2 linked regions of the Nitrobacter winogradskyi Nb-255 genome follow. The protein of the gene in region 1 binds, or shares a complex with, the protein of each later gene. Links are inferred from orthologs where the notes say so. Each region holds a gene or a part of one and is shown on either strand. Other genes may lie near its edges.

Evidence for each region.
Region 2: the proteins of NWI_RS13315 (region 1) and tldD are in contact, whole or in part, in a solved structure (PDB 5NJ9), measured with the Escherichia coli proteins. The link is inferred for Nitrobacter winogradskyi Nb-255 from one-to-one orthologs.

What each region holds. Positions count from the first base shown.
Region 1 is NC_007406.1:2,780,992-2,785,875, forward strand. What follows is about bases 1,875-4,864. They hold NWI_RS13315 (TldD/PmbA family protein), read right to left. Parts: upstream 4,069-4,864; coding sequence 2,680-4,068; downstream 1,875-2,679. Other genes in these bases: NWI_RS13310 (3'(2'),5'-bisphosphate nucleotidase CysQ), read right to left, coding at 1,875-2,693; NWI_RS13320 (DUF6101 family protein), read left to right, coding at 4,353-4,864. Also shown: NWI_RS13295 (3-deoxy-D-manno-octulosonic acid transferase), read right to left, coding at 1-817; NWI_RS13300 (lysophospholipid acyltransferase family protein), read right to left, coding at 822-1,556; NWI_RS13305 (DUF4170 domain-containing protein), read right to left, coding at 1,553-1,804; more of NWI_RS13310, read right to left, coding at 1,866-1,874; more of NWI_RS13320, read left to right, coding at 4,865-4,874.
Region 2 is NC_007406.1:248,137-256,097, forward strand. Bases 2,773-5,770 are described here. They hold tldD (metalloprotease TldD), read right to left. Parts: upstream 4,987-5,770; coding sequence 3,559-4,986; downstream 2,773-3,558. Other genes in these bases: NWI_RS01155 (hypothetical protein), read right to left, coding at 2,844-3,377; NWI_RS01165 (invasion associated locus B family protein), read right to left, coding at 5,146-5,706. Outside these bases: murein biosynthesis integral membrane protein MurJ, read right to left, coding at 1-482; NWI_RS01145 (adenosine kinase), read left to right, coding at 603-1,604; NWI_RS01150 (pirin family protein), read right to left, coding at 1,690-2,610; coxB (cytochrome c oxidase subunit II), read left to right, coding at 6,163-7,020; ctaD (cytochrome c oxidase subunit I), read left to right, coding at 7,121-7,961. UniProt on the Escherichia coli protein: Metalloprotease involved in CcdA degradation. Suppresses the inhibitory activity of the carbon storage regulator (CsrA).

The DNA.
Region 1 (4,884 bases):
CGCCCCGATCGGGGTGGCGCGGAACGATCACGGTCAGCAGCGACGGAAAATCACGCACGAGCGTTTGATGGGCGTTGAGCAGTATTTCTTCCTCGCCCGGATGGGTCGAGGCCGCCACCACGACCGGACGGCCGCGGGTCACGAACAACAATCGTTCCAGCCTGGTCTCGTCGGCCGGCGGCGGCTGGACGTCGAGCTTGAGGTTGCCGGTGATGACGACGTTGCGCCCCCCGAGCGCCGTGAAGCGCTCCGCGTCGATTTCCGACTGGACAAGGCAGATATCGAACCGGCTCAACAACGCCCCGATCGTTCGGGAAGCCCGCCGCCAGCGCGGGAATGAACGACGCGACATCCGCCCGTTGATCAGCACGATCGGTACACGGCGGCTCGCGCCAGCCAGAATCAGGTTCGGCCACAGGTCCGACTCGATAAAGAGCGCAAGACCGGGTTGCCAGTGATCGAGAAAACGCTCCACGAAGCGGGGCGAGTCGTAGGGGATATACTGGTGAATGATATCCGGCGGGAACCGCTTCGCGGCGACGGCTGCCGACGTGACCGTACCCGACGTGACCAAAACGCCGATATCAAGCGCGCGCAGCCGCTCGATCAGCGCGGCGGCTGCCAGCACCTCGCCAACGCTGGCCCCATGGATCCAGACCAGCGGGCCCGCGGGTCGGGGCTGCCGGGCGACGCCCCGGCGCTCATTGATACGCGCCGGGTCTTCCTTGCCCTGTTTCAAACGCCGTTTCAGAAGCAGGGGCGCCAGTGGCCCGGCAGCGACAGCCAGCCTGCGGTAGAGGCGCAGCGTCGCCGGCATCCGGTTAGGCACGGCCCGCCTCGTATTCGGGACCGGCCTCGAATTGGGGCCGGCCGACTTTCGCGTAAGCGCGGCGCGTCGCATCGTTCAATGTCGCCTCCAGCCGTGCCCTCAGCATCTCCATCATCTGCGCATCTGCGTCCGAAGGAACCGAGATCGGCTCACCGCCAACCAGAACGCCGCGCCCGAACGGCAGGTTGATCGTCGTGCGATCCCAGTTGTTCAGGCGGATGAAGCGGCTCGTCGCCATTGCAAACGGCATGATGGTCCGCCCGGATTCACGCGCCAGCATGATAATGCCGAGACCGGCGATCCGCGAGCGCTTCGGCACATCGGCGGTCAGGGCCACGTTGTAGCCCTCCTCCAGCGCGCGGACCATTTCCTTGAAGGCGCCGACGCCCCCCTTGCGATTGAACGCCGAGCCGTGATCGCCGGAGCCGCGAATGGTCTCGATCCCCAGCCGCTCCGCGGCGAGCGCGTTGAACTCGCCGTCGCGGTGCCGCGAGATCAGCACCTTGCCGCGATGGTGCGCCCGCCTGATGAACGGCGTCATGAAATGCTGCCCGTGCCAGAACCCGAGGATCACCGGCATCTGCGGCTCGACGATGTCGTATACATCCTCGGGATCGTAGCTGAACCTGTTGGTTCGCCAGACCAGCCATAAAAAGCCCGCGGCCAGAAGGCCCGCGGACTGCTGAAACCAGCGTGAGCGCAGCAGATTGCGAAGCAGTTTTCTCAAAGGTCGGTCTTCGTGTCTTGACCAGGATCAAGCAGCCGGTGGAGATGGACGATGAAATACCGCGTGTGGGCGTTATCGACCGTCCGCTGCGCCTTCGCTTTCCAGGCGGCATAGGCTGACGCGTAATTCGGATAGAGGCCGACGATCTCGACCTCATCGAGGTTTTTGAAGGCCGTATGCGCGAGATCGGTCAGTTCGCCTCCGATCACGAGATGGAGCAATTGCTGGGGCGGACTGTCTGACGGCATCACGCGTTGTCCTACTATGCCGCCGGCCGTCAGGCAAACACCATCCAGGCACCATCCAAAGTCAGCAGCCGGCCCTACGGCCGCGAACGTCCCGGACATGCGCGAGAATGCGCGCGTGGCGAGGATGGCCGGCCGCGACCAGCACGCCGTGGGTCACTTCGGCACGATTATAAAGCACCGGCTCGCCGGCGAGAGAGGTCATTTTACCATTCGCCTCATGCACGATCAAATCGGCCGCGGCGATATCCCAATCGTGGCTCTGGCCACCTGCAAAAGCGGCATCGATTCCGCCCCCCGCCACGCGGCACAGCCGCAGCGCCAGCGAACTGATCCTCGGATGAAGGGCGGCATCACCCGGACGCAGGTCGAGTTTTTCCAGAAGCGGTTTCGGTCCTGCGATCTTCGAAAAATCCAGATCATCACCACCGGTCGCCTGGACCGGCAGGTCGTTGCAGGTCGTCCCCTGCCCGCGCGCGGCAATGAAAAACTCGTCGGTGGCGGGCGCGAACACGGCGGCGAGCAGCGGCGAGGCATCCTCCACCAGAGCGACGCTGACGCACCATTCGTCATGGCCGGCAAGATAGCCGCGCGTGCCGTCGATCGGATCGACGATCCACACCCTCTTCTTGCCGAGCCGCGAAAGATCGTCGGCGCTTTCCTCGGACAACCAGCCGTAATCCGGAACCGCGCCCAGCCTGCTCGCAATGAGATCGTTGACCGCGATGTCCGCCTCCGACACCGGGGACGACACTCCCTTGGTCCAGGTCCACAGTTTGGTGCGGCGCATCGCCAGCGCCAGCAATCCGGCCTCACGCACCGTATCGATCAACAGAGCGCGGTCGCGCGCCAAAAGGTCGGCTCGGCTGTCTGCATCGTCAGCGCCCGCCAACCGTCAGCCCTTCGATGCGGACGGTTGGCGCGTTGGTCCCGTAGCGGAACGTAAGATCGTTGGCCGGCGTCAGCGATTTGAACATCTCGATCAAATGACCCGCGATGGTGATCTCGCTGACCGGATAGGTGATCTCGCCGTTCTCAATCCAGAATCCCGAAGCGCCGCGGCTATAATCGCCGGTCACCCCATTGACGCCGGAGCCGATCAGGTCGGTGACGTAGAAACCCTGCTCCACCTCCGCGATCAATTGGCGCGGCGTCATTTCTCCCGCCTCAAGGTGCAAGTTATACGGTCCCGGCGACGGCGACGATGAGACGCCACGGTGGGCATGGCCGGTCGTGGTCAGCCCGAGCTCGCGCGCGGTCGCTGAATCCAGGAGCCATGACGTCAGGACGCCGTCGTCGATCACCGCGAGCTTCTTCGTCGCGACCCCTTCGGCGTCGAAGGATTGCGAGCGCAGTCCGCGCACCCGCAACGGATCGTCGATAATCCGGATTCCCTTGGCAAAGAGCTGCTGGCCGAGCCGATCCTTCAGGAAGCTGGTCTTGCGCGCGACCGCCGCGCCGTTGGCGGCGCTCACGACATGGCTGACCAGCGAGCCCGCTACGCGAGGATCAAACACCACCGGCACCTTGCAGGTCGCAACCTTGCGCGGACCTGCGCGCGCGACTGCCCGTTCGCCCGCGCTGCGGCCGATGCTAGCCGCGGGCATGAGATCGGATCCATGAAGCGCCGAGCTGAAATCGTAATCGCGCTCCATGCCGGTGCCGTCACCGACGATCGCCATCATCGAGACGCCCTGGCTCGAACGCAGATAGCGTCCGTGGAAGCCGGTGCTCGTCACCAGTACCATGCCGCTGATGCCGGTAGAGGCCGACGCGCCGCCGGATTTGGTCACGCCCTTGACGGCCAGACCCGCCGCCTCGGCTTCGACCGCGCGGCGCTCGAGTTCCGCCGTCGACGGCATCACGCGATCGAGCAGATCGAGGTCGGGGAAATTTTGCGCCAGCAATGACGGGTCGGCCAGCCCGACATACTGATCGTCGGGCGCGACACGCGCCATCGCGACCGCGCGCTCGGCAAGCTTTGCGACATTGTCGCCGCCGATATCGTTGGTCGAGACGGTGGCCTGCCGCCGTCCGACCAGCACGCGCAGTCCGACGTCATCGCCCTCCGACCGCTCCGATTCCTCGACGCGGCCGTCGCGAACCTCGACACCTTGCGAAATGCCCCGCACGGCGATTGCATCCGCGGCATCCGCGCCCGCGCGCTTCGCGGCCTCGACCAGCCGCCCGGCGAGTTCACTGAGCGCGGATTGATCGAAGAGGTCGGATGCGACGGATTCCGGCGACGAATTTGGTGAAGAGTTCACGAACAAAATCCAGGGTCTTCGACAGGACCCGCCAAAAGGCTGGTCCGTCATGAGAGGTGCTTATTTTACGCGGACTTCAAGCATTCCATGAAGCGGTATTAAAGATTATCCGCGCCCCGGCAAGGACCCGTCAAGCATGTCGGCCAAGGGTCTGTCAATCATGTGCGCGAATCGCAGGCGGAATACCTTCGATTAACCAGCCTTTTTAAGCAGATCCGGACCGCGCTCTGGCAAGCTCTCACCCATCGACCGGGAACATAATTCCGGCGGGGGAGACTAAAGCCGTGAGGCGTCAAACAGCAATCAGCGGGATCAATCCCGCCGGGTCGAGCCGCAGTCTGCGGCTCGACCCCCTTTCACTGCCAGTCAGTTTTGCCGCGAACGACAGCCGCGCCGACGGCGGCATCCGGCAGATCGAACTTCATCGCGAGCGCGTGACGCTGCATCGCGCGGTGCGCGGCATGAAAATGACGATCAGCGTACGCGTCAGCGAATTCATCGGCGTCACCGTGCGCGACACCTCCCATGGCCGGGCGCTGGTGCTGCTTCACCGCGATCCGTCGCTCGCCATTCCTCTTCTCGTGACCGAGGACGCCGGCGAATGCGCCGCAGCGTGGCAAACCTGGAGCGAGGTCCTCGCGCTTCCGCAACTCGCCGACGACACGCGCGAACCCGCGCCGCGCCGCCGACGCAGAAATGCGATCAGCGACCGACGCCCCGCCTTCCTGGTGCGGCGGCGCTGCGGTCATTCGCTCAACCCCGCGGCGATCCATCGGGGCGAACGCGAGATCATCGCGCGAGACTGAGGCGTCAAAC
Region 2 (7,961 bases), 2.5 Mb from region 1 along the record:
GGCGAGAAGGCGGCGATCGCGAAGCGATGCCGGGCGTTCAACAGGCTCATGATGACGGCCGCGGGGCCCGCGAAAGCGAGATAGGGCAGCATCAGCCGTGCGTCGGTGACGGCGAGTTGCAGGCTCTCGCGACCGACGAAACCGGGCGCGAGCATCCCCACGAGAAGCGGCATCGCCACGCCGGCGACGGCGGCCAGCGCGATCAGCGTCGCGCTCACGGTTGCGAGCACGTCGCCGGCGAAGGCTGATGCGGCGGCAAGGCCGCTGACCTCGCGCAGCCGCATCCACGCCGGCACCAGCGCCACGTTCAGGGCGCCTTCACCGAGCATCCGGCGGATCACGTTGATGAACTGAAACGCCATCAGGAAGGCGTCGGCCACCGGGCCCGCGCCGAGCAGCGCCGCGGTCAGCGCGTCGCGCCCGAATCCGAGCAGGCGCGAAGCCAGGGTGCCCGAGGAGACGGTGAGGATGGAGCGGATCATGGCGAGGCCGGCGTACCGTGCTTGATGGCATGGAAGCGCCATGATAGGCGGCACCTTCACGGGCCGGGAGTCTGAGCGGATTCCTCACCATACCGCAATTGCCGCGACGGGATATTTTTAATGGCTGCAGCGAAATACGACGTGCTTGCGATCGGCAATGCGATTTTCGACGTTCTGGTGCGAACCGATGAGGGGTTTCTCGCCGCCCACGGCATGACCAAGGGCGGAATGGCGTTGATCGACGAAGCGCGCGCGGCCTCGATCTATGCCGACATGGGGCCTGCGACCGAAATGTCGGGCGGTTCGGCCGCGAACACCATCGTCGGTCTCGCGGGGTTCGGGGCCCGCACCGCCTATGTCGGCAAGGTGAAGGATGACCAGATCGGCCGCCTCTATATTCACGATATTCGCGCCGCGAAGGTGGCCTTCGATACGCCGCCGGCATCCGACGGTCCCGCCACCGGCTGTTCCTACATACTGGTGACGCCGGACGGCGAGCGCACCATGAATACCTATCTCGGCGCGGCGCAGGATCTGTCGTCGGCCGATATCGATCCGGACGCCGTCGCGGCGTCGTCGATCCTCTATCTCGAAGGCTATCTGTGGGACCCCAAAGCCGCCAAGGAGGCGTTCCTGAAGGCCTCGCGGATCGCGCATGACGCCGGCCGGCAAGTCGCGCTGACCCTGTCGGATGCGTTCTGCGTCGATCGCTATCGTGACGAGTTTCTTGCATTGATGCGCGACGGCACCGTCGATCTGATCTTCGCCAACGAGTCTGAACTGCACTCGCTCTACCAGACGTCCGACTTCGATACGGCGCTGGCCCAGCTACGCCAGGACATCGCGCTCGGCGTCGTCACCCGCAGCGAGAAGGGCTGCGTGGTCGCGACGGAGGGCGGCGTTGTCGCGGTGCCGGCGTGTCCGATCGACAATCTGGTCGATACCACGGGAGCCGGCGATCTGTTCGCGGCGGGGTTTCTGTTCGGACTGGTGCGCGGCGCGAGCCACGAAGACGCGGGGCGGCTCGGCGCGCTCGCCGCCGCCGAGGTGATCCAGCACATCGGCGCGCGGCCGCAGGTGTCGCTCAAGGAACTGGCGCAAGCGAATCGGCTGCCGGTATAGGGGAGCGAAGCGCTCGATCCATGTTTTGACGCGTTGTCTGTCGGCGAATCGGTAATCCACTTCGCCGGAAAATGCTCTGAAACGATCAGTTTTCCGGCAGCGGAATGAATTCGTGCTCGTTCGGCACAGGCGCGAAGCGGCCGGTTTTCCAGTCTTCCTTGGCCTGTTCGATACGCTCCTTGCTCGAGGAGACGAAATTCCACCAGATGTGCCGTGGTCCCTCCAGCGCATCGCCGCCGAGGAACATCATCCGCGTCGGCTGTGTCGCGCGCACCGTGATGCGGTCGCCGGGCCGGAAAACCAGCAATTGCGGCGCCTGGTGCCGGTCGCCCGCGATCTCGACCTCGCCGTCGACGATATAGATCGCGCGCTCCTCGTGGTCAGCGTCAAGCGGCGCGCTCATGCCGGCCTCGAGCGCGACCTCGGCGTAAAACCACGGCGAAACCATCTCGACCGGCGAGGTCGCGCCGAAGGAGCGGCCGGCGATGACGCGGGCGCGGAATCCCTTGTCCTGCACCGTCGGCAGGCTGTCCGCGCCGTAGTGCTGGAAGGTCGGCGCGATCTCCTCCTTGCCTTTCGGCAGGGCGATCCAGCTTTGCAGGCCGAGCATCGCCTGCCCGCTAGCGCGCTGCGCATCCGGTGTGCGCTCCGAATGCGCGATGCCGCTTCCCGCCGTCATCAGGTTCATGGCGCCGGGCTGGATTTCCTGGATGTGACCCTCGCTGTCGCGGTGCATGATGCTGCCGTCGAACAGATAGGTGACCGTGGCCAGTCCGATATGCGGATGCGGCCGGACGTCCATCCCCTTGCCGGACACGAACTGTATCGGGCCGAAATGATCGAAGAAGATGAACGGGCCGACCATCTGCCGCCTGCCATGAGGCAGCGCGCGGCGCACGGCGAATCCGTCGCCGAGATCACGGACGCGCGGGATGATCACAAGTTCGAGCGCATCGCATGATTGGGGGTCGCCGAGCGCGGGATCGTTGGAAGGAAGCCAGCTCATATTGCCTCCGGCAGGTCATGACGATTTTGAGTCCCGATTATCGTGCGCGGGTGCGAGATTGACAACCGCGCGCGGCGGAAAGAACCTCAGCCCGAATTCAAGAGGCTGTTGCGTTGGGCCGGAAGCGGTTTGCGGAGAGGCTGTACCATTCGACCGCCACGCCGCGAGGCCCTGGGCGACGCGCTTTCATGCGCTGTTGCCATAGCCGGGTTGCGAGGTCGCCGACGCCCGCCTCAGTCGAACAGGCCGAACGGATCCCACCCGGCGTTGCGGGCGTAGCGCGGACGCTCGAAATCCGGCGCGATCCTTGCAGGACGGGCATGAGCGAGTTGCTTGCGCGTCGCCGCCCTGGCCGTGGGTTTTGGCTGTTCCGGGATCGCTTCCTTCGGCATTTCCGCGCGAGCTTCGTAGACATGATTCGCCGGCAGATAGCGGAGCTGGCGTTCCCACTGCAAACGATGTGGTGTGGGCGCCAGCGTGGCGATGTTCGGATAGACGACAGGACGGGAATCCTGCTTCGTTCGCTCGAAGCGCTGTCCCGGGTAGCGCCGGTTCTCCATCGAACCGGGCGTCTCCGTCTCTCCGACGGCTCGCTCAATGCGGCTCGCAAATCCGGATTCTGCGGAAGAAGGTTTCGCGACGACGACCGGTGTGGAGTAATAATCGACCTTGGCCTCGCGCTCGCCGGGCCACATCAGGTCCACCGCATAAAGCAGGCCCATCAGGCAGCAACCCATCACCACGAAATAACGGAGGACCGGCATCATACTCACCAACGCCTACTACTCGGACAATTCAACGCGACCCGTAAGATTAGGTTCCTGATGTCGGGCTCAGGTTCAAGCGAATATCGGAAATATGGTTCACGCTCCCGAGACCGGGAACCTAGCCGCAGATTGCCACGTGGATGTGACCACGAGTCGTCGCCGGGCGCGGCGGCGGAGTTCGTTAACCGCCGGTTCCTCCGACCGTTATCCGCTCCATTCGCAACGTCGGCTGACCGACGCCGACCGGCACGCCTTGACCGTTCTTGCCGCAGGTGCCGACGCCGTCGTCCAGCGCGACGTCGTTGCCGATCATGGTGATGCGGTGGAGGTCGGTCGGTCCGTTGCCGATCAGCATGGCGCCTTTCAGCGGCGCTCCAACCTTGCCGTTTTCGATCCGGTAGGCCTCGGTGCACTGGAACACGTATTTGCCCGAGGTGATGTCGACCTGGCCGCCGCCGAAATTCACGGCATAGATGCCGTTCTTCACCGAGGCGAGGATTTCCGCCGGATCACGATCGCCCGCCGGCATATACGTGTTGGTCATCCGCGGCATCGGAACATGGGCGTAGTCCTGACGGCGGCCGTTGCCGGTCGGCTTCATGCCCATCAGCCGCGCGTTCTGTCGGTCCTGCATATAGCCGACCAGGATGCCGTCCTCGATCAGCACGGTCCGGCTGGTCGGCGTGCCCTCGTCGTCGATGGAAAGCGAGCCGCGCCGCGCGGAGATGGTGCCGTCGTCGACCACGGTGACGCCCTTGGCCGCGACCTGCTGCCCCATCAGTCCCGCGAAAGCCGAGGTCTTCTTGCGGTTGAAATCGCCCTCGAGGCCGTGTCCCACCGCTTCATGCAGCATCACGCCGGGCCAGCCCGGACCGAGCACCACATCCATCTCGCCGGCCGGCGCGGGGATTGATTCGAGGTTGATCAGAGCCTGGCGGATCGCACCGTCCGCGACCTCGCGCCACGCCTTGCTTTCCACGAAACGGGCATAGCCTTCACGGCCGCCATAACCCTTGCTGCCGGTTTCCTGCCGGTCGCCCTGCCCCGCGACGACGGAAATGTTCACCCGAACCAGGGGGCGGATATCGCGATAGGTTTCGCCGTCCGGCCGCATGATTTCCACGACCTGCCATGTCGCGCCGAGGCTGACGGATACCTGACGCACCCGCGGATCCCTGTCGCGCACATAGGCGTCGATCTCTGCGAGCAGCTTGACCTTGGTCTCGAAACCCAGCCCGTCGAGCGGATTGTCGTCGCCGTAAAGCCGCACGTTGGTATGGCCGGGAGCGACCGCGAAGGCGCCCTGATAGCCGCCGCGCACGGCGCCGACGGCATCGGCGGCGCGGATCAGGGCAGCCAGCGAAACATCGGACGAATGGGCGTAGCCGACGGCGTCGTCCTTGACCGCGCGAAGGCCGAAGCCTTGCGAGGTGTCATAGGTCGCCTGCTTGAGCCGGCCGTTGTCGAACATCAGCGCTTCGCTCTGGCTGTATTCCAGAAACAGTTCGCCGTCGTCCGCGCCTCGCAGGCCCCGCGCAATCTCGTGACGGACGGAATCGCGGTCGAGATGCGCGCGGTCGAGCAGGGAGGCGGTGATGGGGCTGGTCATGCGAACTCCGGATGCAACGGGCCCGTTCCGTGCGGTTCAGGCGGACAGACGTTCAAGAACAGACGTTCAAGATAGGTATGATTGCCACCAAACGGGAGGCTTGTCCGATAAAACGCACCCAAAGCATTCTCGCTTCTGACGGAATCAGAAGCGAAACGCTCAGGGCAGCTTATCGTAACCTTCGCCGAGCCCGTTCAGGCTGAGCGGAAAGCCGATGCCTTCCTCGGGCGTTTCAAAGATGATGAATGTCGCCGTCTTCGCGCTGCGCAACTGTCCAAGCAGCTTGTCATCCAGAACCACCTCGGCGACGCAGCCGTTGGGGAGGCAGCGCACGAAACCGGCGCGGCCGACGTCGGCATTGTCGAGCTTCAGTCCGAGGCCGGAGGGCAGCAACACGCCGAGTGGCGCCACCACGCGCATCAGGCGGCTTTTCTGGTCGGCGGTCTTGAGCACGATCACCGTCAGCCCGGCATTGGAGCGGTCTTCGGCCACCACGCTCTGGATCAGGGCGCATTGTTCGGCCTTCGCGCCGGGAGGGGTGTCGCAGCGGATCTGCCAGTCGCCGTGAACCGATTTGACGGCTCCCTGGGCCTTGGCCGCGCTGGCAAAGCCGGCAACCAGAAGTGCGGCGGCCCCGCACGCCAGAATACGGAGCGGCTGACGCCGGGCCGTCCTGCGCGAAGAAGATGCATATCCGATATGCTGCTTAGAAGCCTCCATCCGGGTCGATCCTCTGCTTTCGACCATGCCTTGCCCCGCCTGACGGTCAGTGACGGCGCCTTGAAGGTGGTCCGGCCCGGATCAGCCCGAACCACGGCCGAATCTGCGAAGCGGCCCAAGCCCCTGTGCCTACATCGGACAATCCGCCTGTCAAGCGGCGTGCTCCCCTGAAACGCCGGGTTGCGCGCTGTCGGGTTGCGCGCTGCTTCGTCGGCCGGATGCGTTGATCCGCCCGGCGCGGCCCGCGCCGCGGTTTGAAGCATCGCTCAACTCGCTGTCCCTGGTCCCTTGCGAGGCGCGCCGAATTATGGTTTGAGAGAGGCGGCTTTGGACGCATTCTAGCCAAACGGCGCGCAGGCTGTTCGCGGATGCGTTACATGAGCGGCAGGCTCGTCGTCGGCGGGAACTGCTTAGGGGGTTGTTTAGGGTGAATTTATGACAAGGAGCGCGAGCGGCATGAAGATGTCGATGGGCCAATATGGCCGCCGGTTTGGCCGCCGGTTTCTGGGATTGGCGTTTGGAGGAGCGGCTTTTGCCGCAGGTGGCGCGGCATTTGCGGCGGATGAGATAGGTCAGCCGCATGCGTGGGGCTTTGATCTTCAGCAGGGCGTGACGCCTGTGATGGAGAGCATTGCGCGGATGCATAACGGGCTTCTGGTGGTGATCACGCTGATCACGCTGTTTGTGACGGCCTTGCTGGTTGTTGCGATGGTGCGGTTCAACGCGCGCTCCAATCCGGTTCCGTCGAAGACGACGCACAACACGATGATCGAGGTTGCGTGGACGATCATCCCGGTTCTGATCCTGGTCGGCATTGCGGTTCCCTCATTCCGTCTTTTGTTTGAGCAGCTTGACCTTCCGAAGGCTGACCTGACGGTGAAGGCGACCGGCAAGCAGTGGTACTGGACCTACACCTATCCGGACAACGGCAAGTTCGAGTTTGACTCGCTGCTGGCGCAGGACAAGAAGCCGCGTCTGCTTGCGGTGGACAACGAGCTGGTTGTTCCGGTGAACAAGGTGGTCCGGGTTCAGGTGATCGGGGCTGATGTCATTCATTCCTTTGGAGTTCCGTCGTTCGGCATGAAGGTGGACGCGATTCCGGGTCGTCTCAACGAGACCTGGTTCAAGGCCACGAAGACGGGCATTTTCTACGGCCAGTGCTCTGAGCTGTGCGGCCGGGACCATGCCTTCATGCCGATTGCGGTTCGCGTGGTGAGCGAGCAGGAATTTGCGGCGTGGGTTGAAGTCGCGAAGAAGAAGTTTGCCTCGAACCCGGCGAACGCGGTGGCGTCGGCTGCCGGCGTGATGCAATAGGCGTCGCGTCGGGCGATTTCGACGACGAGGGGCGGCGCCTGCGAAGGGGTCGCCCGCCAGGGTTCGAAGGACTTCAAGGGACGAAAGACAGGATTAGACAATGGCAACAGCATCTGCTCACGACCATGCCCATGACGATCATGGCGACCATGCGCACCACCCGACAGGGTGGAAGCGCTTTGCGTATTCGACCAATCACAAGGACATCGGGACCATGTACCTGGTGTTCGCCATCGTTGCGGGGATCATCGGCGGCCTGATGTCGATGGGCATCCGGGCGGAACTGATGTACCCCGGGATACAGGTTTTTGATCCCGCGCATACCTACAACGTGTTTGCGACCAATCACGGCCTGATCATGATCTTCTTCATGGTGATGCCGGCGATGATCGGCGGCTTCGGCAACTGGTTCGTGCCGCTGATGATCGGCGCGCCCGACATGGCGTTCCCGCGCATGAACAACATCTCGTTCTGGCTGCTGCCGGCGGCGTTTGCGCTGCTGCTGATCTCCTCATTCATGGAGGGCGAGCCGGGCGCGACCGGAGCGGGCACGGGCTGGACGCTGTATGCGCCGCTGTCGACGAGCGGTCATCCGGGTCCGGCGGTGGACTTCAGCATCCTGTCGATCCACCTTGCGGGCGCCTCCTCGATCCTCGGGGCGATCAACTTCATCACCACGATCTTCAACATGCGCGCGCCTGGCATGACCATGCACAAGATGCCGCTGTTCGTCTGGTCGATCCTGGTCACCGTGTTCCTGCTGCTGCTGTCGCTGCCGGTTCTGGCGGGCGCGATCACGATGCTGCTGACCGACCGTAACTTCGGCACCACGTTCTTCGCGGCCGATGGTGGCGGCGATCCGGTGCTGTTCCAGCATCTGTTCTGGTTCTTCGGCCATCCCGAGGTGTACATCCTGATTCTGCCGGGCTTCGGCATGATCA